Regions from separate parts of the Exiguobacterium sp. ZWU0009 genome, predicted to be linked through region 4. Evidence: riboswitches for the same ligand, from Rfam matches in the RefSeq annotation. Region 4 holds a riboswitch; each other region holds the start of a gene.

The links. Region 4 has a riboswitch for S-adenosylmethionine ahead of L985_RS15090 (alpha/beta hydrolase). Riboswitches for the same ligand answer to the same signal wherever they lie in the genome.
Positions count from the first base shown of each region.
Region 1: it holds a riboswitch for S-adenosylmethionine, as region 4 does, so the genes downstream of both, L985_RS16470 (amino acid permease) here and L985_RS15090 (alpha/beta hydrolase) in region 4, are expected to answer to the same signal.
Region 2: it holds a riboswitch for S-adenosylmethionine, as region 4 does, so the genes downstream of both, L985_RS14060 (methionine ABC transporter ATP-binding protein) here and L985_RS15090 (alpha/beta hydrolase) in region 4, are expected to answer to the same signal.
Region 3: it holds a riboswitch for S-adenosylmethionine, as region 4 does, so the genes downstream of both, mtnK (S-methyl-5-thioribose kinase) here and L985_RS15090 (alpha/beta hydrolase) in region 4, are expected to answer to the same signal.

Region 1 covers NZ_CP018057.1:3,183,315-3,189,302, reverse strand. Annotated here, with positions in the region: gene L985_RS16475 (polysaccharide pyruvyl transferase family protein) at 1-849, shown strand, start outside; SAM riboswitch class I at 959-1,060, shown strand; gene L985_RS16470 (amino acid permease) at 1,138-2,541, shown strand; gene mmuM (homocysteine S-methyltransferase) at 2,516-3,451, shown strand; gene L985_RS16460 (MarR family winged helix-turn-helix transcriptional regulator) at 3,519-3,941, opposite strand; gene L985_RS16455 (CBS domain-containing protein) at 4,124-4,579, shown strand; gene L985_RS16450 (MFS transporter) at 4,606-5,844, shown strand; gene L985_RS16445 (DUF1801 domain-containing protein) at 5,895-5,988, opposite strand, start outside.
Region 2 covers NZ_CP018057.1:2,706,741-2,712,728, forward strand. Annotated here, with positions in the region: gene L985_RS14055 (aminotransferase class I/II-fold pyridoxal phosphate-dependent enzyme) at 1-986, shown strand, start outside; SAM riboswitch class I at 1,049-1,154, shown strand; gene L985_RS14060 (methionine ABC transporter ATP-binding protein) at 1,239-2,252, shown strand; gene L985_RS14065 (methionine ABC transporter permease) at 2,242-2,907, shown strand; gene L985_RS14070 (MetQ/NlpA family ABC transporter substrate-binding protein) at 2,935-3,750, shown strand; gene L985_RS14075 (GNAT family N-acetyltransferase) at 3,810-4,310, opposite strand; gene L985_RS14080 (CAP domain-containing protein) at 4,397-5,275, opposite strand; gene L985_RS14090 (hypothetical protein) at 5,624-5,980, shown strand.
Region 3 covers NZ_CP018057.1:470,332-476,319, forward strand. Annotated here, with positions in the region: gene L985_RS02515 (2,3-diketo-5-methylthiopentyl-1-phosphate enolase) at 1-532, opposite strand, end outside; SAM riboswitch class I at 603-704, opposite strand; SAM riboswitch class I at 910-1,013, shown strand; gene mtnK (S-methyl-5-thioribose kinase) at 1,093-2,259, shown strand; gene mtnA (S-methyl-5-thioribose-1-phosphate isomerase) at 2,256-3,305, shown strand; gene L985_RS02530 (sugar ABC transporter substrate-binding protein) at 3,317-4,399, shown strand; gene L985_RS02535 (sugar ABC transporter ATP-binding protein) at 4,423-5,904, shown strand; gene L985_RS02540 (ABC transporter permease) at 5,901-5,988, shown strand, end outside.
Region 4 covers NZ_CP018057.1:2,926,109-2,932,096, forward strand. Annotated here, with positions in the region: gene L985_RS15070 (M20 family metallopeptidase) at 1-1,056, opposite strand, end outside; gene L985_RS15075 (MetQ/NlpA family ABC transporter substrate-binding protein) at 1,079-1,897, opposite strand; gene L985_RS15080 (methionine ABC transporter permease) at 1,917-2,567, opposite strand; gene L985_RS15085 (methionine ABC transporter ATP-binding protein) at 2,557-3,585, opposite strand; SAM riboswitch class I at 3,672-3,775, opposite strand; SAM riboswitch class I at 4,025-4,126, shown strand; gene L985_RS15090 (alpha/beta hydrolase) at 4,194-4,952, shown strand; gene L985_RS15095 (thymidine kinase) at 5,025-5,639, opposite strand; gene L985_RS15100 (DedA family protein) at 5,823-5,988, shown strand, end outside.

The sequences.
Region 1 (5,988 bases), 260 kb from region 4:
TTCATTACACGCGGAATGGAAGAATACCCGAATCATTACTTCATTCCCCAGTGGATGAAGGAACTGAAGTTAACGTACACAGGAACGCACCCGATCGCAGATCTTTCAGTGACGAACTATCCGGTGAAGATGTCGGATCCTGCTTATATGAATGATCGGGTCCGTTTCTTCTTGAACGCACAGACATGGTTCGATTTCATCGGACAAGCAGACCTTAGTTTTGGTGCGCGCTTGCACGGAAACATCACAGCGACGCTTGCGGGTACGCCGAGTATCCTCATTCCAAAAGATGCACGGATGCGCGAATTGACGGATTACCATCAATTGACGCACATTTGGGCGAACGACATCAAAGCGGATACACAATTATCCGACATCGTAGCCAACGCTGACTTCCAAAGTCCAGCACGTGTTCAAGCGCGTAACTTCGACAACTTCGTTGACTTCTTGAACGTGAATGATCTTGAGCATATCTATCAAGAGACGAACTATCCTGAGAATGTACCGTTTGACCGTCAAATGGCGCAAACTGAGTTGCTCCCACCAGTCCAGCCGATTTCTGGCGTAAGTCTTGAAGAAGCAGTAGCCCGTTTCGAACGGTTCTTCCCGGAACAAGAGAAGAAGATTGCGGATGCGCAAAAACAGACGAAAGCACAATTAGCTGAAAAAGATAAGAAAATCAAAGCATTGCAGAAACAAACAGGAACGGCTCAAAAGGATCAAGAGATTGCGGCGCTCAAAGCGCAACTGGCTGCCCAAACGAAGAAAATGAAACATCAGCAAGGGACATTGAACCGGAAAGCGGTTCGTGCAGCCTTGAAAACAGCGGATTTATTCGCCAAAAAATAAGACATCCAAACATTCCGGAACGATACGATGCGGAATGTTTTTTGGGTAGAAGTATTCTGAATTGTGTTGACAATTCGAAAAAGACTTGATAGGGTTAGGAACAATTACATACTTATCCAGAGAGGTGGAGGGACTGGCCCTATGAAACCTCAGCAACAGGTCGAAAGATACTGTGCTAATTCCTGCGGGTGCTGCACCCGATCGATAAGATTTCCGAATTGTCGACCGACGCATCCGTGAGGATGCGTTTTTTGTTTGAAATAGGTGGAATGAGGAGGAAACGAATTCATGAAAACGAGTGGGGCTTTTCGACGCAAGATGGAATCACGTCATCTGATTATGCTGTCGTTAGGTGGTGTCATTGGAACAGGATTGTTTTTAAGTACAGGTTATACGTTAGAACAAGCAGGACGGGTCGGGACGATTTTGTCGTATTTGATTGGGGCAGTCGTCGTCTACTTAGTTATGTTAAGTCTCGGTGAACTCGCCGTGCACATGCCGGAAACCGGTTCATTTCATAAATACGCAACGAATTACATCGGACCCGGTACCGGTTACACAGTCGCCTGGCTCTACTGGCTGACGTGGACGGTCGCCCTTGGTTCAGAATTCACGGCAGCAGGTATTTTGATGCAACGTTGGTTCCCGTTGATTCCGGTGTGGGTGTTCAGCGCCTTATTCGCTGCGATGATCCTTGGTATCAACGTCTTGAAGGTCCGCGTGTTCGCTGAAGTCGAGTTTTGGTTTTCAGCGATTAAGGTCGTGACGATCATTGCTTTCATTTTACTTGGTGCGGGAGCCATCGTCGACTTCATTCCACTGCAAGATGGTAGTCCGGCTCCATTCTTTTCTTCGTTAACCGAAGGCGGGTTGTTCCCAAATGGCGCTTTCGTCATCTTCATGACGATGCTTGCCGTGAACTTTGCTTACTCGGGAACGGAACTGATCGGTGTAGCAGCAGGTGAAGCAGTCGATCCGAAACGGACGATTCCGCTTGCGATCCGGACGACGATTTTACGACTGGTTCTCTTTTTCGTCGGTACGATCATCGTGTTAGCCGTCTTGTTGCCAACGGAAGGGAAAGGCGTACTCGAAAGTCCGTTCGTCGCCGTGTTTGAACGAATCGGAATTCCTTACGCAGCAGACGTGATGAACTTTGTCATTTTGACAGCGATCTTGTCGGCAGCGAACTCTGGACTTTACGCCGCCTCTCGGATGCTCTGGTCGCTTGCGAACGAACGCATGATTCCACGCTTCTTCGCCCAGGTGACGCCAAATGGGGTGCCACTACGAGCCGTATTGTTCAGCATGCTTGGCGGAGGACTTGCCTTGCTGTCTAGCATCTATGCAGCAGGAAGTGTCTATATTGCGCTCGTCTCGATTTCCGGTCTCGCTGTCGTCGTCGTTTGGATGAGTATCAGCGTTGCCCAGTATCGCTTCCGGAAACAATTCCTCCGTGAAGGGCATACGGTCGACGAATTGGTCTATCGCACACCACTCTTTCCATTCGTCCCGATCGTTGCTTTCGTCGTTTGTTTGATTTCCCTGATTGGTATCGGATTTGATCCGACCCAACGCATTGCCTTGTACTGTGGTATTCCATTCATCGTGATCTGTTATGTCGTTCATGCGTTCACGAATTCTTCTCAGAAACGGAGTGTTGAAGATGTCCCGAATCAAAAATCCAGTTGATCAACGATTACAGGAAGTTCCCTTTCTCATTTTAGATGGTGCCCTTGCAACCGAACTTGAACAGAAGGGATTCGACCTGAACGACCCGCTTTGGTCAGCACGTCTCTTAATCGAAGCACCGGAACAGATCGAACACGTCCATCGTGACTACTTTGAAGTAGGTGCCGATGTTGCCATCACTTCAAGCTATCAAGCAAGTATTGAAGGATTCAAGCAACGTCATATTAAGACAGAGGAAGCACAGGCGCTGATTCGAAAAACAGTCACCTTGGCGCAAAATGCACGCTCGCGTAGCGGAAAGAGTGACGCATTAATCGCGGGATCAGTGGGTCCTTATGGTGCCTACTTAGCAGATGGCTCTGAGTATCGCGGTCATTACGGGGTGTCAGCAGATGTGCTAGAAGCCTTTCACAGACCACGTATCGAAGCGTTGATTGAAGCAGGAGCGGATCTGCTGGCATTCGAGACGATTCCGTCGCTCGAGGAAGCGGTCGTGTTGTTCCGGATACTTGAAGCGTACCCAGAAGTGTCTGCTTGGCTGACGTTCTCGCTTCAAGATGCGACACATATCAGTGAAGGAACGGCACTTGCGACGTGTATTGAGACGGTTGGACAACACCCGCAACTGGCAGCAATCGGTGCAAATTGTTTTCCGGCATCTTACGCGACTGACTTTATCCGTCACGTCAAGGCGTTGACGGACGTGCCAATCATCGTCTATCCGAACTCTGGTGAGGTCTATGATCCGGTCGCAAAAACATGGTCGGGTACGAATCAGTGTACGTCGTTCCAAACCGTCGCGAAGACATGGTATGAGGCAGGGGCACGATTGATCGGTGGTTGTTGCCGAACGTCACCTGAACACATCGCACAAATTCGTTCGGTTTATCAGGTTGCTCATACATCATGAATAATGACGAAAAAACGGACGCGAAATCGATTGATTTCGCATCCGTTTTTTTAATGGTGTGATTCCGTTATCGTTCGCGCAAGGCACGATTAAATTGTTGGAGCAGGCGTCCAAAATCTTTGGCATCATCCGATGGCCAGTCCATCAGGAGACGTTCGATGCTCGCGAGGCGCGCTGTCCGGTAAATCGTGAGCTCTTCTTGTCCTTTATCTGTGATGTGATAGAAGAAGGCACGTCCATCTGTCGGATCTTTTACTTTTTCAACAAGTTGCTTCTGATCGAGTGCCGCAGCTTGGCGACTGACGGTCGAGACATCAAGCTGAAGTTCACGGGCAAGTGTTTTAACACCGACCTTGCCGGAATCCGCTAATTGTCGCAGTAACAGGTAGGAAGCACGATCCAAATTACGATTGTCTGCCGTCGCTGTCGTCAAGCGCCGGATCAGGATCGCTAACTCCAATTCAATGGTTTCGAGTGCTTGTTGAGACATCGGGTATCTCCCCTTTCAAAAAAGTCTCTCTGTCCCTCATGATTACCCAATGTGGATAAGCTGTCAATCCGAAAAGCAGGAGGCTTGACAGAGTTGTAGTTGTATTATACAATCATTTTTGTTCTTTTAATTGTATCATACAACTTTTTTATATGAGAAACGAACGACAAAGGAGAATTCAGATGAAAGCTAATGAGTCGATGAAACAAGAAGTCATCACGGTAAACGATACAGATCTGATTCGGACGGTCATCGAACGATTCATTCAGTCTGGTATTAGCGGCGTCCCTGTCATCAATGCTGAGCAAGAAGTCGTCGGATATATCAGTGACGGAGATATCATGCGCGCGATCGGAAAACACAAGGACATCATCGTCGATACATTCTTATATGTAGATGTCATTAAAGGAGACGAAGAAGATTATGAAGACCGGATTCGTCATATCTTGAACCGACCTGTCATGGAACTGGCACGCCGGAAAGTCGTAACAGCGGACGCTGACACCGAAATGGAAGAGATTGCGGCGACACTTGGCGCAAAACGGATTAAAAAGCTTCCAATCCTTCAAGCAGGACGTCTTGTTGGGATCATTAGTCGAGGCGACGTCATTCGCCATTCGTTTAAACAGTTCATGTAACACATTCAATAGAAAGAAGGGACACTATGGCACTTGCTGAAAAAACAACGACGCTTGAGCCGGAAACGGTATTAGCAGAAAGCAAACATGGATTATTCCATCAACCGGTTGCTGTCTGGGCAGTCTTTTTCGCCAGTATTACAGCATTCATGGGAATGGGGCTCGTCAATCCTGTCTTACCGACGATTGCCGAGAATTTAGAAGCGTCAAAAAGTGAAGTAACGCTCTTATTTACAAGTTATAACGCCGTCATGGCATTCGCGATGTTAATTACAGGCGCGATCTCATCACGGATTGGTCAAAAAGGAACATTGATGCTCGGGATTGCCGTCATCGCAATCGTTGCTGGTTTTGCTTCGCAAGCAGACAGCATTTGGACGCTCGTCGCGTTACGCGGGGGATGGGGACTTGGGAACGCTTTGTTCGTCGCAACAGCACTCGCTGCGATCGTTTCGCTATCATCAGGCGGAACAGCAAAAGCGATCATTTTGTATGAAGCAGCCGTTGGTCTTGGGATTTCGATTGGACCACTTTTAGGCGGAACGCTCGGTTCAATCACATGGCGCGCTCCATTCATGGGTGTTGCGACGATCATGGTCATCGCATTCCTCGTCTTGCTCTTCTTGATGCCAAAACCAGCAGCATCTGCTGCACTGAAACAGAAGTTATCATTAAAAGCACCGTTCCAAGCGATGAAGCATCGTTCGCTATTGACACTCGGAATCGTTGCGGCACTTTATAACGTTGGGTTCTTTACAATCATGGCCTATGCACCATTCGTCATGAAACTACCAGCGCAAGGACTCGGCTTCGTCTTCCTCGGTTGGGGAATGTTGCTTGCGATCACGTCGGTCTTAACGGCTCCGAAACTGAAACAATGGTTCGGAACGATCAAAGCAATGGTCATGATGTTGATTACATTCGCAATCTTGCTTCTTTTAATGGGGATCTTCACGGAAACGCCAGCCGTCGTCATCGTCTGTGTCATCTTAGCGGGAGCCGTGCTTGGGAATAACAACACGCTCATCACGACAGCTGTCATGGACGCAGCACCTGTCGAACGTTCGACAGCATCTGCGGCATACAGTTTCCTACGTTTTCTCGGGGCAGCCATCGCGCCATTCATGGCCGGTAAATTGGCTGAAATCTTCAACGCAAACCTACCGTTTTATGTCGGAAGTGGCTTTGTCCTCTTATCCGTCATCATCATCGGGGTCAATCTCAAACACATTCGCCATATCGATCGGACGGAAGGCGGACATTAATTTTAAAAAAACAGCCGAAGCGAATCTGCTTCGGCTGTTTTTGATTGAAATCAAGAAGGGTACCTGTCTCTTAACGTGCGGATCGAGTGCTCGATCATTTCCCGAAGTACGTCTAAATCGATGTCAGTCAGTCGTTTTACGTAG
Region 2 (5,988 bases), 220 kb from region 4:
CACCGTTTCGTGGCCATGATTTTCTAAAACAAGCCGTCGCCAGCTTTTATGCGACTGAATTCGGCGTCACGATCGATCCGGCAACGGAAGTCGCGATTCTCCTCGGCAGTAAAGCCGGAATCGTCGCCTTACCGCAGACGATCGTCAACCCTGGAGAAGGTGTCATCGTCCCCGATCCAGGATACCCGGATTACCTGTCTGGCGCCGCACTTGCTGGCGCATTCCCGATTACGCTTCCGTTGCTCGAGAAAAACGGTTTCTTACCCGATTACGACTTACTTGATACGACGGATGTCGAGCGTGCCCGGATGTTGTTCCTCAACTACCCGAGTAATCCGACAGGCGCTACGGCGACGGCAGAAGCCTTCGAACAGACAGTCGCTTTCGCCGATGCCCATGATATCTGTGTCGTCCATGACTTAGCATACGGCGGCATCAGTTTCGATGGTCCGACGCGAAGTTTCCTGCAAACGGAAGGTGCAAAAGACGTCGGGATCGAGCTATTCTCACTCTCAAAACGCTTCAACATGTCAGGCTTCCGGATTGCCTTCGCAATCGGAAATCCGTCCGTCATCTCAAGCATCGAGACGTATCAGGAACATCTTTACGTCAGTGCCTTCACACCGATTCAACATGCTGCGACCGTCGCTCTGACGAGTGACCAGACATGTGTCCGTGAGTTAAGTAGCTTGTATGAAACACGACGTGATGCATTGTTCGCAAAACTTGATGCGATCGGTTGGAGTGGACCACGTCCGGGCGGTTCCTTCTTCGTCTGGCTGCCTGTTCCTGAAGGTTACACGTCCCAGAGCTTCACCGATCATCTGCTTGACGAAGCACATGTCGCCGTGACGCCTGGATCATTCTTCGGCGAATACGGTGAAGGCTACGTCCGGATCAGTCTGATTGCTGATGTCGAACGATTGGAAGAGGCCGTCGACCGAATCGGAACGCTCAACCTATTCCGGACACCTGTTGCGGAATAATTCAAAAAAAATATTTGACAGATGGGAATCATTTCCGTTAAAGTAAATCCCAACAGCATAACTACTTATCGAGAGCGACCGAGGGATTAGGCCCAACGACGTCCGGCAACCACCTATCAGGAACGGTGCCACATCCTACAGAATGGATTTCATTCTGAGAGATAAGTTACGAAATCTTACACTTTCGTCGCTTTTTTCTGGTTGCTCTGCTACTAGGAAAAAGCGACTTTTTTTGTACAAGGAGATGAGCGGATGATTGAATTCAAACAGATTACAAAACGGTTCGTCCGAGACCGGACTCCGATTTTCGCATTACGAGATGTTGATTTGACGATTCAAAAAGGAGAAATCTTCGGGATCATCGGTGAATCCGGTGCCGGTAAAAGTACATTGCTTCGCCTGATCAACGGGCTCGAGCACCCGACACAAGGAACCGTCAAGGTCGACGGTGTCTCGCTCGGCGGGATGTCAAAAGCGGACTTACGTCAACTTCGTTTGCGGACAGGGATGATTTTTCAACATTTCCAATTGATCCAGTCGCGCAACGTCGCGGATAACATCGCTTTTGCACTCAAGGCTGCTGGCGTCAAACGAGCAGATTTCCCGGAGCGCATTCGCGAACTCGTCTCGCTCGTCGGACTTGAAGGATTTGAGACGAACTTCCCGAGTCAATTAAGCGGTGGGCAGAAACAGCGCGTTGGGATTGCCCGGGCACTCGCAAACAATCCGACCGTTTTGTTATGTGATGAAGCGACATCAGCTCTTGACCCGGTCACGACGCTTCAGATTCTTGATTTGTTAAAAGATTTGAATGAACGACTCGGATTGACGATCGTCCTCATCACGCATGAAATCGATGTCGTCAAACAGATTTGTCATCGTGTCGCCGTCATGTCGCAAGGGGAAGTCGTCGAAGTCGCCTCTACCTATGACTTGTTCAGCCAAGCCAAACATCCGGTGACGCAACATTATGTCGACACGGCGTTACAAATCGAGCTACCGGAACGCATCTTACAAGCGACACCGGGAAAAATCATCCGCTTGCAGTTCACAGGCGAGAAGACCGGCGAGAGTACGTTATCAGAAGCAATCCGCCGTTACGATATCTCAGTCAGCATCTTGCACGGCAAGGTCGACTACATTCAAGACGTCGCCTTCGGTGTCCTGATTGTCAGCTTGACGGGATCATCCGACCAAATCGCTCCTGCCCTCGACTGGCTCGCGACGGAACTTCACGCACTCGAGGTGATTCAGGATGTGGCTTGATCGTATTCAAACGATGTTACCTGAGCTCTTGAAGGCACTCGGCGAGACAGCATGGATGGTCGGAATTTCACTCGCCTTCGCATTGGTCGTCGGGATTCCGCTCGGGATTCTCTTGTTCGTCACCGACCGCGGATTATTTTTTCAAAACCTTGCCGTCCGACGTGTTCTTGATTTCGTCGTCAACATCGTCCGGTCGCTACCGTTCATCATCTTGCTAGTTGCCCTCATTCCGTTAACGAAGTTCTTGCTCGACAATACGATTGGTCCGACGGCAGCATCCGTCAGCCTCAGTGTCGCAGCGATTCCGTTTCTCGCGCGACTCGTCGAAACATCACTACGTGAGATTCCGCCCGGTTTGATTGAAGCAGCGGAAGCGTGCGGGGCAAAACCATTACGAATCATCGTCAGCGTCCTTTTACCGGAAGCACTTCCCGGCATCATTCAAGGCATCACATTAACGACGATCAGTCTGATCGGCTTCTCGGCGATGGCTGGTATCGTCGGCGGCGGTGGTGTTGGTGACCTCGCGATCCGTTTCGGTTACTATCGCTACGATAATCTCATCATGATCGTGACGATCGTCGTGCTCATCGTTATCGTTCAAAGTATTCAAGCACTTGGCAATCAACTGGCGCGAAAAACAGATAAACGCTAATCATACATACAAAGGGAGAGTGGAATCATGAAAAAACGATATGCCTTTTTAGCAACAGCCTTACTCGGTGCAGGAGTCCTCGCGGGATGTGGAGACAGCAGTGCTGATGAAAAAGACAAGACGATCAAGATTGGTGCGACGAGTGGTCCGTATAGCGACATGGTCAAACAAGCGATCCAGCCACAACTCGAAAAGAAAGGCTATAAAGTCGAAATCGTCGAGTTCAGCGATTACATCCAACCGAACATCGCCCTCGGTAGCGGAAACATCGACGCCAACTTGTTCCAACACTCGATCTATCTCAAGACGTTTTCTAAAGAAAAGAACCTCGATTTAAAAGGACTCATCACGGTCCCGACAGCACCGATGGGACTATACAGCAAGACAGCGAAGACACTCGACGACGTCAAGACCGGTGCTGAAGTCGCGACGCCGAATGATCCGACGAACCAAGCACGAGCACTGAACCTCTTGGCAGAACAAGGCTGGATTGAACTTAAGCCGGATGTCGATCCACTGACCGTTTCCGAGAAAGATATCGTCAAGAATCCGAAGAAACTCGTCATCAAACCACTCGAAGCGGCTCAATTGCCACGTGCTGTCGAAAGTGTCGATATCTCAGCTGTTCCAGGGAACTTCGCGCTTGCTGCGAAATTCGACTTACTCGATGCGTTAGCGCTTGAGACGATGGACGAACAATACCGTAACCTCGTCGCTGTCCAAACGAAAGATGCGGACAAACAAGTCGCAAAAGACTTAAAAGCAGCCGTCGAATCGGACGCCTTCAATACAGTCATCGAAAAATCATTTAAAGGCTTCAGCAAGCCTGAATGGGCAAATTGATTCAAAAAACGACCGACATTCAATGAGATTACCTCTCCTTGAATGTCGGTCGTTTTGTGTTAAAACCGATACCACATCTGTTCTTCATCATGATACATATCATCGATTTTCAGCGCCCGTGGTTCAATCGCGTATGATTCAAAACCAAGTGAGCGATATAACGCTTTAGCAGCTTCATTCGTCCGGACGACCGAGAGATGGACTTGCTCAATCACAGGACGCTGCTTTAATGTACGACGTAATGCCTCTTGTACGAGTTGTCGTCCGACCTGTTGCTTTCGAGTGCGTGGCGTGACGTACATCGCAAATAGATTCGCCCGATGTTTCATCTTCACTGGCTCTAAACAGACGATGGTGACGACACCGACGAGTTCTCCTTCATGAAACGCACCGAACGTCGATACCTGTTCACTTTTGAGACGCGTTGCGTACTGTTCGACCGGTCGATCTTTTTCTGCTTCATAATCAGAACCGAATGCTTCCGGATGATTCTGCAACGCCTCTAATCGTAACGCCTTATACAGTACTGCATCTTCTGCCGTCAATTGACGTATTTCCAACTGTTCCACCTCCTACCTGTATTATAGAATGAACTAACTCATAAAAAAGAGGACGACATCGAGCGATATCGTCCTCCATTCTTCTATTAAGGTGTTCGGAAATTAATCGTGAAGTACGGTGAATCATCTCGGAATGCTACACCGACATCCGCCTGCTTGAAGCTCTTTTGAAGGATGTTATCGCGGTGTCCTTTTGAGTTCATCAAGCCCCAATGCGCCGCAAAGACATTCGGATAACCCATCGAGAGATTCTCACCGGCTCCCATGAACTTGATACCGCCTTGTTCCATTCGATCGAACGGATCGCGACCTTGTGGATCTGTATGCGAGAAGAAATTATTCTTCGCCATGTTCTCGCTGTGACCGCGTGTGACCGGCTTCAGTGCCGTGTACGGTGCTAACGGATTCAACTTATAGTCAACCCGTTCCCAGTTCATCAACCGAAGCATCAGTTTCTCATCTGTCGTTCGTAACGCATTCGAAGCCGTACCATAGAAGCCTTTTTTCTTCGCTTCGACGTCTTTTGGAATCGCAAGCGTCGCTTTGACCTTATTGCCGTCATGCTGATCGAAGAAGTACGTCACGTAATTGCCTTTCTTCTCATAGACCGCGGCATGATCCAGGTTCAACATGTAGTTTGTGTTGCCTTTACGGTAGGACTTCACTGCGGTCCAACCCTTTTTCTTCAGCGACGATTCCGTATCTTTATTAAGAACGGCACCTTGCGTCGTCACCCCGTTCTTGAAACGATACTTCCCGTAGTCCTTACCATCTTTCGTCAAGGCGACGAATTCCTCCGTTGATGTCCGTCTGACTTCCCAGTCGTATCCCGGGTACTCACTGCTATATCGATCAATCAGCTTGCCGCCGCTTTTCGGGTAATCGGCTTCTGCTTGTTCCATTGGAATGTTTTCGTAGCCGAAAAAGGCTACTGCTGCTACTCCGATGATCAACCATTTTTTCATGTCCTCGTTTCGCCTCCTTCTACTTCATTACCTTTATTTTAAAAGAAAATCATTCCTTCGAACAGTCATCGGCTCTCATTTGTCTAAATCACATCTTTCGTCCACAAATCCGACATATTTCGTGAGAACGCTCCCATTTCAAAAAAGCTTTTGTTTAAACGATTCTTGAAAGAATTTAATATACATTCTAAACTATCTTCCCCTATTGTTGAAATGTGCGAACATTCTTTTATTTCATTCTCAGCGAATTTTGATTGCTCTCCGATTATCGACTCGGTATCATTAGAATTCGTAAGCCAAACTTTCAATGCTTTTCCAAATAACAAGATGATATGAAGGAGTTGACCTATGGTTTTACTGTATTTCATTTATGAATCCATTGCTTTTTTACCGATTCAACAATACTTATTTTCCGGCTGGATGATTCTTGTCGTCTTGACCGTATCGTTTAGTTTAGCGAATGCACACGAAGATGTCCGCCTGAATCAACGGCTCGGTTTCGAGTTGCTCGTACCCGGATCAGGTATGCTTCTCTCTAAGAAATTCATTCCTGGTCTTGCTATCATCCTTTTTTTAATCTTGATCCACTTCACGTATATGTTCCGCGTCATTCCTCTACCGATTGCTTTAATTTCGACGCTCTCTATCAGCACCCTCTCACTTCTTTCGCTTTTAATTCCAGCACGCAAAAAAGCGGACCGCTAAGTCCGCTT
Region 3 (5,988 bases), 790 kb from region 4:
GTGCCCGGTCAATCGTCGGTGTCAACGGATTGTCGTATAGGATCTCATCGTCTTTGACGAGGTCAATCCCACCAGCGAGTTGTCCTTCGAGTTGATCACGAAGGAACGATAAATCCCGTCCGATGACTCCTTTGAAGATGCTCATTAATAATGGGCGATCTTCGACACCGATCAAGGAGCGGACCCCTTCGATCCCGAATTTCGCACCTGGAAAGTCCGACGTAAATGTATCGGGTAATAGCAATTCCGTTAGTTTGATTTCACCGTCGAGTGAGAGTTTCCCGAAGACGGTCGTCAGAATCGCAGAAAAGTCGCGCGACACGTTATGTTCCGGATAACGAATCGTGATATATCCTTTGCCATCGCGCTCTTCGGTATGTACGACTTCCCCTTTGAACGAGGCGAGTTGTTGTTGTTCGAGATGATTCAGTTCCGTCCAAGAACCGACTGTCAGACCAAGCGCGAGTTGTTCAGCGCGTTGCTCGAGTCGATCACGGGCAGTCAATTGATAAGTAGCAGTGATATAAGCCATGTCTTTCCTCCTTCAACAAAAAAATGGTCTCTCGTCAGTGACAAGAGACCATGAATAATTCGAACGTGGACTCTTATCTGTCAGCTTAGTAGCTGCAAGAATTAGCACCGTGCCAAAAGGTCGGTTGCTGCGACATCGTAGGGCTTGTCCCTCCGTCTGCTCTTGATAAGAATTGGATGAAATTGTGAAATCTAATTGCAATTTTTACATGAGAATCGTCACTTGTCAAATTATTTTTAGAAAATTTATTTTTTTGAAAATACTCTTTCTATATATGGCATGAAAACGATATCGATTTCTGCTTGATTTCGATTTGACAGCGAGGAAGTCGATTGCGTAAGATTCAAATCAATATCACACACGACAACTACATACGACTCTTATCGCGAGTTGGCAGAGGGAATTGGCCCGATGACGCCGCAGCAACCGACCACTAGGCACGGTGCTACATCCAACAGACGTTTCGTCTGAGAGATAAGAGGACGCAGTGACTTTCCTGCGCCTCTTTTCGATGACGAAAAGAGGCGCTTTTTCGTGTATTACATTAGGGGGAAACTGAGATGACATACAAAGCATTCACAGAACAGGACGCGATTGAACGGGTCCGCTCATTAGGACTGATCGGCGACGGAGCCGTCGAAGCAGAAGAGATTGGCGATGGGAATCTTAACCTCGTCTTCCGAATTCGAGAAGGTGAACATCGATTGATTCTAAAACAAGCACTCCCGTACGCAAAAGTCGTCGGTGAGAGCTGGCCATTATCGCTCGAGCGGGCGTGGATTGAGCAATCCGCACTCCGTGAATTCGCCCGGCATGCCGTGCCGTTCGTACCACGTGTTTTTCATGCTAGTCACGAAGAGGCGTATACGGTCATGGAAGATCTTTCACATCTGACGATCGTTCGGACTGGACTGCTCGCGGGTGAACAGTATCCGTTGCTTGCGGAACATATCGGTTCTTATCTCGCTCGGACTTTATTCCATACATCGGACTTTGCGCTTGGTCCGGTTGAAAAGAAACGTGTTGCTCGAACGTACTACAATCCAGATTTGTGCGATATCACAGAAAAACTGATCTTCACAGATCCGTTTCATGACGCGGAGACGAACGAGATTGAAGCCGGACTGGAGGAAGAAGTGGCACGTCTTTGGGCAGACGATGAGTTAAAACGCGAAGTCGCAAAACTCGAAGCACTCTTCATCACGAAAGGGGATGCGTTGCTACACGGCGATCTACATACAGGAAGCATCTTCGCTTCGGCGACGGAAACGAAAGTCATCGATCCAGAATTCGCCTTCTATGGTCCATTCGGATTCGATGTCGGGCAATTCATCGCCCATCTTTTCTTCGCGGCATATCCAGATTACCCTACACGACGTGACGCAAGAATCAAGGACATCGATACGTTCTGGCTGACGTTTGCTTCAACGTTCCGTGCCTTATGGGAACGGGAAGCCGTCGAACCATTCCAGGCATCGGGACTTGTTGATGATGTACTGAGTACGATTTTACAGGATGCCCTTGGCTTTGCCGGTTGCGAATTGATTCGGCGGACGATCGGTCTCGCACCAGTCGCTGATTTAGAATCAATCGATTCAACGACGGAACGCTTAGAGCGAAAACGTCACGCCCTCCGTCTAGGAGCAGCGTTAATCAAACGTCGGACAGAATGCCGGACATTTGATGATTTACGAAACTTTGACGTAACGGAGGAGTTAAGCCGATGAGTGCATTTGTTCAAAGTATCCGTTACGAAGACCGTGTCTTGACGATTCTTGATCAGACACGTCTACCGCAGGAAGAACACTATGAAGTCATTACTGATCTTGCGCAAGCAGTTGAGGCAATCAAACAATTGCGTGTCCGGGGCGCACCTGCGATCAGCCTATTCGGTGGATTCGTACTCGTTCAGGAAGCGTACCGGTTTGAAGCAGAACTGTCGATCTATAAGCAAGCTTTGCTTGAGACATCAGCGACGTTACTCGCGACACGACCGACGGCCGTCAACTTACGAAATGTCCTCGATCAATTGAATCCAATCATTCAAGACGGAACGTCGGTAGAAGAGATCCGTGAACGGTTGGAAAAACGAACAGTCGCCTTATATGACCAGGATGCGCAGACGTCACGTCAAATCGGGATTCATGCGTTGGAGTTGTTCCAGTCAGGCGACCGGATCCTAACGATTTGTAATGCTGGATCGATTGCGACTGCTGCTTACGGAACGGCACTTGCGCCGTTCTATATCGCAAAAGAACGTGGCATTGAATTATCCGTTTTTGCGAGTGAGACGCGACCGTTACTGCAGGGGGCACGGCTGACAACATGGGAGCTGCAACGTGCCGGCATCGATGTCACATTGATCACGGACAACATGGTCGCTCATACGTTGAAAGAAAAACAAATCGACGCGATCATCGTCGGTGCTGACCGGATTACACGAAATGGGGATACAGCGAATAAAATCGGAACATTCCAATTGGCATTGCTCGCGCAAGCCTTCGATATTCCGTTTTACGTCGCGGCACCACTCTCGACGTTCGACTTCTCGCTCGTTTCCGGTGAAGCGATTGAAATCGAAGAGCGTGATCCGCAGGAAGTGACGGCAATCCAAGGTGTCGCGACAGCACCAGCGGGAGTCGCTGTCTTCAACCCAGCGTTTGATGTCACACCACACACATTAATCACGGGCATCATCACGGAACTCGGTGTCATCACGCAACCAAATGAAGAAACGATTGAACAATTAACAGGGCTTCAACCCCTCGGATAAGGAGATATGTCATGAAAAAATTAGCTTACGCCGTCCTAGCACCGGCACTGTTACTAGCGGCTTGTGCGAATGGAGAAGCGACGACGACGAAGGTCGTCAAGGATGTACCAAAAGGGGTTCAATCGGACGTCAAGATCGCCGTCATCCGCAACCTGGCATCGGACGACCATACGAAACAATTCCTTGATGGCGCACGAAGTGAAGGGGAAGCACTCGGCTTTAAAGTCAGCACGTTCATTTCAGAAGGGAACGACGTCAAGTTCAAGGAGCTTGTCGCGCAAGCGATTCAGCAAGATTATGATGGGCTCATCATCTCGCACGGCAAGGAAGACTACGCCTATGACATGATCAAACCGGCGGTCGATAAAGGACTGAAGGTCGTGACGTTCGATACGGTCACGAAGAAAAAAGGAACGGCGCTAAAAGGTGTGACGGAAACGTTCCAAAACGATCATCAACTCGCGAAGCTATCGCTCGATGAAGTGACGAAGGTGACGGACAAAAAGCCGGTCCGTGTCATCAAACTGTGGTTCGGACCAGGTTTTGCCCCACTCGATCGTCGTCAGGAAATCTATAAGACGTACGAAGCAGATGGCAAAATCAAAACGCTTGAGACGGTTGGACCGACAAACTTCCAAGACGTCCAAGGGGATATCGCAACGAAGATGAATGCGATTCTCGCGAAATACCCGAAAGGAAGCATTGATGCGGTTTGGGGAGCATGGGACGAAGTCGCAAAAGGGGCATACAAATCGCTTAAGGATAATAAACGTCAAGAAATTCCGTTGATCTCGATCGATGTCTCGAATCAGGACATCAACTTGATGCGTGAAAAGGGCAGTAACTGGGTCTCGACGAGTGCGGTAGATCCATTCTTGATTGGACAAACGGACATGCGATTACTGGCTAAGAAAATTGCCGGCGAGAAGACGCCGGATAGCTTTGATCTCGACGCAAAACTCGTGGAGCAGAAGGCGTTGAAGCAGGATACGACGATGTACAATCTCGATACGATCATCAAAGGTTGGAGTACGTCGGATAAATTCAATGAGCCGTGGATGGACCGGTTGCGTGACGTCCATAAAAAACAATGACGTCTACCAATCATCACTTGAAGATGACTGGGATTTCATTGGCGTTTCCAGGAGTGCAAGCCTTAAAACAAGTCTCGTTTGAAGTGAAATCCGGTGAAATCCACGCGCTTGTCGGTGCGAATGGTGCCGGTAAGTCGACATTGATGAAAGTCTTATCCGGAGCGGAAACGGCGGACGAAGGAACGATCCGTCTCGACGGGAAGGAGTTGTCCATCACGTCACCGCGTGATGCGAAACAGATTGGGATCGACCTCGTCCAACAAGAGGTCGATGTGGCGCTTGTCCCGTATTTGACGGTCGCTGAGAATATCTGTCTCGATCTGTTGACGGACGGAACGATGACTGGCTTCGTATCCCAGCGCCGTTACATACAGCGTGCCAAGGAAGCGTTAGCGACATTACAGGCGGATATTTCCGTCAAGACACGCGTCGAGGAGTTGCGGCTTGCTGAAAAGCAACTCGTATTGATTGCCCGCGCCCTCGTCCAAGAACGCCGTTTTTTGATTTTGGATGAACCAACGGCACCGCTCAGTCAGGCGGAAACAAGCCATCTCTTTTCAGTCGTGCGTCGTTTAGCCGAACGAGGGCTTGGGATCATCTTCATCTCGCATCGTTTACAGGAACTATATGAGATTTGCGACTCCATCTCGGTCATGCGCGACGGTCAACTCATCTCGCGACATCTTTTGACAGACATCACGAAGGAAGCTGTCGTTGAGCAAATGCTCGGGCGTCAGCTTACGTCTGTTGCGAAAACGTCACGGGTAAACGCGACGAACGTACTGACGGTCGAGAGTGCCACGAATGCGGACGTCCACGATATTTCCTTGACGGTTCAAGCAGGTGAAGTCGTTGGTATCGCGGGGCTTGTCGGTGCCGGTAAAACGGAATTATGCAAAGCATTGTTCGGTGATCGCCCGTTTCAGGAAGGGGAGGTTCGTATAGGTGGAAAAGCCCATCGCCTTCGCGATCCACAAGCTGCGATTCAAGCGGGCATCGGTCTCGTTCCTGAAGAACGGCGAAAAGAAGGAATTCTTGTTGCCGATTCTGTCGCAGAAAACCTGACAGCAGCGGCAGCTCATGATTTCGTCAACCGCTGGGGGCTGATGGATCGTCGCAAAGAAGCAAATCAGGCATCGAAATGGGTCAAGGAGCTCGGTATCAAAGTGGCAGACGTGAAACAGGAAGTAGGTCAACTATCCGGTGGGAATCAACAAAAAGTCGCCATCGGAAAATGGTTACTGACCGATGTTTCTGTACTCGTCTTGGACGAACCGACAAAAGGTGTCGACGTCGGAGCCAAACAAGACATCTATCGTCTGATTGACGGACTCGCGCAACAACAAAAAGGGATCCTTTACGCGACGAGTGAATGGGATGAACTTTTGACCGTCACGGACCGAATCTACGTCATGTTCGATGGACGGATCGTCCATGAAACGAAGACGGCGGATACATCAGAAGAAACCTTGTTGTGGTATGCGACAGGAGGAGGGCAACGATGAATGAGGTAGTATCAAAACAAACGAACCGAGGGAAGGGTTTACGTCCCGTCCTCGGATTCTTGAACGACTGGGGGATCGTCCTCG
Region 4 (5,988 bases):
GAACGCTTCCGTATGGGCGACGAGATCATCTGGTCCAATCTTGATATACGGATGGATTGTCGGGATGACTTGACTGATGTTACCGGCATCCGTCGAGCCAAGACCCGGGCGTTCGTCCAAGTGAACGATTTCGCCGAGCGCCTCTGCTTCTTCTTGGAACAGACGGTCGAACGCCCGGTTGAAGACGAGGTTATCGACTTCATTTTGGAAAGCGATGACGTCAAGCGTCGCCCCGGTCGCGAGTGCCGCGCCTTCAGCAACGGCTTTGACTTTTTCCGTGACGGCATTCAGTCGTTCCCGTGTCGTCGCCCGGATGAAGAAACGTGCTTTTGCGTATTCCGGGATGATGTTCGGTGCATCGCCACCATGCGTGATGATTCCGTGGATCCGGACATCGTCCGGTAACTGCTGACGTAAGGCATTGATGCCGTTGAAGAGTTGGATGACCGCGTCGAGAGCATTGATGCCTTCTTCCGGTGACGCCGCAGCATGCGCCGGACGACCAGTAAAGGCAAAGTCGAGCGGATCGACTGCAAGCGAAGAACCCGTGATCCGTGTTTGTCCGGACGGATGGACCATTAAGGCTGCATCGATTCCTTCCAGCAACTGATGTTTGACGAAACTACCTTTCGCACTACCGTTCGGTCCACCTTCTTCGGCCGGTGTTCCCAGCACGACGACACTTCCACCGACTTCATCGAGCACTTTACTAAGTGCGATCGCTGCCGCAACACTCGTCGTACCGATGATATTATGACCGCATGCGTGCCCGATGCCTGGCAACGCATCGTATTCTGCCAGAAAGGCAATCGTTGCGCCTGATCGGTCGCTCGACTTCTTCGCGAAAAATGCTGTATCGTGCCCCGCGACACCAAGTTCTACCGTAAATCCTTCAGCCGTCAGACGTTCCGCATGGAGCCGCGAAGCAAAGAATTCCTCGTTCCCGATTTCCGGTGTCGCATGAATCCGGTGACTCGTCTCAAGATACGATTCTCGTTTTTGTTCGATGTCTTGTTCAATCGTCTCTACCCATGTCGTGCGTACTGGTGTCGTCATATAGTCCACTCTCCTTTTGAATTTATTCGCCGATGTCGCTTAGTGGAACGAACGTCGGGATCGTACTACCTTTGTATTCTTTTTTGATGAAAGCCGCGACATCTTTTTGTTGGTAAAGCGACGCGATTTTTTTCAATTCTTTTTTGTTTTTGTCTTCCGTCCGTGTTGCGATGATATTGATGTATGGTTTTGCTGTCTCGTTCTCATGGACGATCGAGTCCTTGATGGGATTGAAGCCAGCGTCAACGGCAATGCCATTGTTGATGATTGATGCCGCGACGTCCGGTAAGACGCGTGGCGTTTGCCCGGCGACGATCGGGACGATTTTCAGTTTCTTCGGATTCCCGACGATCTTATCGACTGAACCGTTGCCGTCGAAGTCGTCCGGTAACTTGATCAGACCGGCTTCTTGCAGTAACAAGAGGGCGCGCCCCATGTTCGTCGCTTCGTTCGGAACGGCGATTTTTCCGCCGACCGGAATGTCTTTGACATCCTTGTATTTATCCGAGTAGATCCCCATCGGTGCAATGACGGTCGTCGCGATCGGTGACAGCTTCAACTTGTGTTCCTTCTTGAAGGCGTTGAAGTAGGAAATCGTCTGGAAGGCATTGGCGTCGATCTCACCCTCAGCCAGTGCCATGTTCGGCTGGACATAATCGGAGAACTTGACGAGCTCGATTTTGATGCCCTCCTTTTCTGCTTTTTTCGCGACATAGTCCCAAACTTGTGTGTCTGAACCGCTGACACCGAGTTTGATCGTCTTTTCGTCTTCTCCTGATGCTGCGCACCCGGCAAATAAAATCGTCGTTAGTGTTGCTCCAATTGCTACTGCTTTTTTCATGGCTGAATCGCTCCCTTGATTAATGTCTTCTGATTTTTCGTGCGACGATATTGCCTGTCGTCTGTAATCCTTGAACTAAGATGACGAGAATCCCGACCGTGATGATCATGACTTTCGTGTCGAATCGTTGATAACCATAGGTGATCGCTAAGTCACCGAGACCACCGCCTCCAATCGCACCTGCCATCGCTGACGCCCCGATCAAGCCGATCGTCGCGATCGTTAAGTTCAGGATCAGTGAACCGAGTGCTTCCGGTAGGAGGAAGCGGAAAATCGTTTGAAACGGTGTCGCACCCATCGCTTCTGCTGCTTCCAGAACACCTTTATCGACTTCGAGTAACGAGCTCTCGATCAGACGCGCCATGTACGGTGCGGCGTAAAAGACGAGCGGGACGATGGCGGCTTCGGTTCCGATCGATGTCTGGACGATCAAGCGCGTCAATGGAATGATCGCGACGAGTAGGATGATGAACGGAATCGAGCGGAAAATATTGACGATACTGTTGAAGAACGTGAACAGCGGGACATTTTCAAGCAATGCGCCTTTTCGCGTGACGACAAGCAGGATACCGAGTGGTAAGCCGATCAAGGTCGAGAATAAGAGCGAAACGGATACCATCGTCATCGTCTGCAAAAATGCTGTCCAGATATCACTGTAATTAACTAGCATGGGCAAGTACCTCCTCGACCGTCACCTGTGCCTGATCGATGTATTGTAACGCTCGTTTCACTTCAGTCGGCTCACCGATCAACTCGACGAGCAAGGTGCCGAACGGCGTATCCTGCAACTCTGTGATGCTTCCGTGCAAGATGTTGACATCGACGTCAAAGCGTTTTGCGACTTGCGATAAGAGCGGCTGCCCGGTGTGATGTCCGAGAAAATGAATCTTGTAGATCGGATGTGCATTCCGCGACTCGATCAACTGACGAATCGATGCTGGAATCTCGTCATGCATGACAGACCGGACGAAGTTCCGTGCCGTCTCGGTCTTTGGATTCGAAAAGACGTCGAAGACCGTTCCTGACTCGATCAACTTTCCAGCTTCGATGACGGCGACCCGGTCGCAAATTTCACGAATGACGCCCATCTCGTGAGTGATCAAGAGAATCGTGATCCCGTACTCCGCATTGATACGTTTTAATAACTGGAGAATATGATGCGTCGTCTGGGGATCAAGCGCTGACGTCGCTTCGTCACACAAGAGGACGGAAGGTTGCGTCGCTAGTGCCCGGGCGATGCCGACGCGCTGTTTCTGCCCACCGGACAATTGATCCGGATAATGATCCGCCTTGTCCGCGAGATCAACGAATTCGAGCAACTCCGTCACTCGGCGGCGAATTTCGTCTTTCTTGACGCCTGCGAGAACGAGTGGTTTTGCAACGTTCGTAAAGACCGTGTTCGCATTCAACAGATTGAAGTGCTGAAAGATCATCCCGATCCGTTGTTTTGCTTGGCGTAATTTTTTTGGAGACAGTTGCGTTAAATCTTCCCCATCGACCGTCACCGTTCCTGACGTCGGTCGTTCTAACAGATTGACACAGCGGAGCAGTGAACTTTTTCCGGCACCGCTAAAGCCGATGACACCAAAGATTTCGCCTTTTTCGATCGTCAGGTCGACACCGTCGAGTGCTGCAATCGTCTGATCTTTCGTGACGTACGTTTTTTTGACTTGATGAAATGCAATCATTCCGTTTTCCCCCTTCATTCAACAAAAAAGGTCCCTTCTTGAGAAACAAGAAGAGACCTGGATCCGCACAGTGGCAGAATCCACTCCACTCATCTCTCAGACATCTGTCTGATGGAATTGGCACAGTGCTCATAATGAGTCTGTTGCCGAGGTTTCGTAGGGCCAGTCCCTCCACCTCTCTGGATAAGTATTGCGGTATGAAATTCGTATGTGTGTTGTTGCGTTGTTGCTTATGTCGTAAAACTAATTTTTACATTACGGGTCGAAACTTTAAAAGTCAACCAACTTTGCAAAAATAATCCATTTGGCGCATATCGATGGATTTACAAGTTATGAATTAGCTTAATGAACGGATCGTGATTCGTCAAGAAAGATTTGACAAGTCATTTTTGGTCGTGCTACCATCGTTTCAATGATTATTCCGACAATTCCAATATGATATTTATCAAGAGTGAACGAGAGACCTGGCTCTATGACTTCACGGCAACCTGCAATTTGTAAGGTGCTCCGACCAACAAAGCGCGGCTTTGGATGATACGGTGAAAAACTCGTGGGCGTCCAAGCAGTGACGTCGACGAGTTTTTTTCATGAATGGAGGAAAAATAGTAATGATGAACTATCCTGTATTGACTGGTGCTGAAGCGTTTTATCTTCAAGGTGGATCGATCGGTATTCTAATCTGTCATGGTTTTAATGCGACCCCGCAAAGTGTCCGGGACGTCGGTGAGGCATTCGCCGCTGAAGGTTTTACCGTCTATGCCCCGCGCTTACGTGGACATGGAACGAACGTCCGCGAGTTTGAACAATCGACTGCTCGATGTTGGAAGCAAAGCCTGAAAGACGGCTATGAACGTTTACAAGAAACATGCGATCAAGTCTTCGTCATCGGTCAATCGATGGGTGCGACGCTTGCACTGTCACTCGCCGCTGACGGCATTCCGTTTGCCGGCATCATTACGATCAATGCCGCACTCTCCGTTCCATCCTATGAAGCACTTTCGTTCGAGGACGGTCCACAGTACTTACCGGAAGGGGCACCGGACATTAAGCGAGCAGCCTTCGAAATCATCTATGACCTCGTTCCAAGTCGTTGTGCGTTCGAACTCGTCCGTCTGATGGATGAGACGAAAGGACGCTTGGGATCGATCCTTCTGCCGACATTAATTCTCTACTCGGCGACCGATCACGTCGTCCCGCCGTCGAGCTCGGATTATCTGCATCAGCACATCGGAACGAATGATAAACGAAGCTACTGTTTACTGAACTCGTACCACGTCGCGACCCTCGATCATGATCAGGATTTGATCGTTCGTGAGACGATCCGCTTTATCGAACGCTCAAGCCGGTTCTCACAGGAAACGGGATAATAAAAAAACAGCTATTCACTTAGAAGTGAACAGCTGTTACATCAAAGGACGACCGCGACCGGTTCGTCTTTTTTAATTTTCTTGGTGCTGCACCGATTGGAGCGGCTTCGGTTTTCCAGGCACCTCATGGCAATGGCGGCACCGTGGCTCATACGACTCTGAAGCGCCGACTAGGATGATCGGATCATCATAGTTCGCTGGTTTTCCATCAATCAATCGTTGTGTCCGGGAAGCCGGATCACCACATGAAAGACAGATGGCTTGCAGCTTCGTTACGAATTCTGCGCGCGCCAGTAATTCCGGCATCTTGCCGAATGGCTCTGCCCGGAAATCTTGATCAAGGCCTGCACAAATGACGCGTTTTCCGTCTTGTGCAAGTGCTTCGATGACTTGTACGATCTCATCATCAAAGAATTGAACTTCATCGATTCCGACGATTTGTGTTTCCTCTGCTACTGCTGCGTAGAGATCACGACTCGTCGCCATCGGAATCGCCACGACGGAGTTGCCGATATGAGAGACGACATGCTCTTCATGGTACCGGTCGTCGATTGCCGGCTTGAATACTTGAACGGGCAGTTTGCCGTACTGCGCCCGTCTGACACGACGAATCAACTCTTCCGATTTCCCGGAAAACATACTGCCACAAATTACTTCGATCCAGCCGTACTGATTTATTACATGCATCATCGTCCGACACCGTCCTCTAAAAATAGTCACTTTAACGAGTATAGCCCGAAACGGTATCGAGAAAAAGGGTTGACTTCCGGAAATCAAAATTCATTTTTTCTTTACCTAGAATTTTTGTCCTTTCATTCCAACCGTCCCCTATTTCCTGTACACTGAAGAAGAAGACTCTCACGAAAGAAGGTGTCCCCGATTCATCATCTCTTACACGACATCCTGCACCAATATGGTGCCCTTGGTCTCTCCGTCCTTCTCGCAGGTGGTATCGTGGGATTGCCGGTTCCTGATGAGACCCTGCTCGTCCTGTCCGGTTTTTGGATGCATCAAGGCAATCTACCACTCGTCGGTA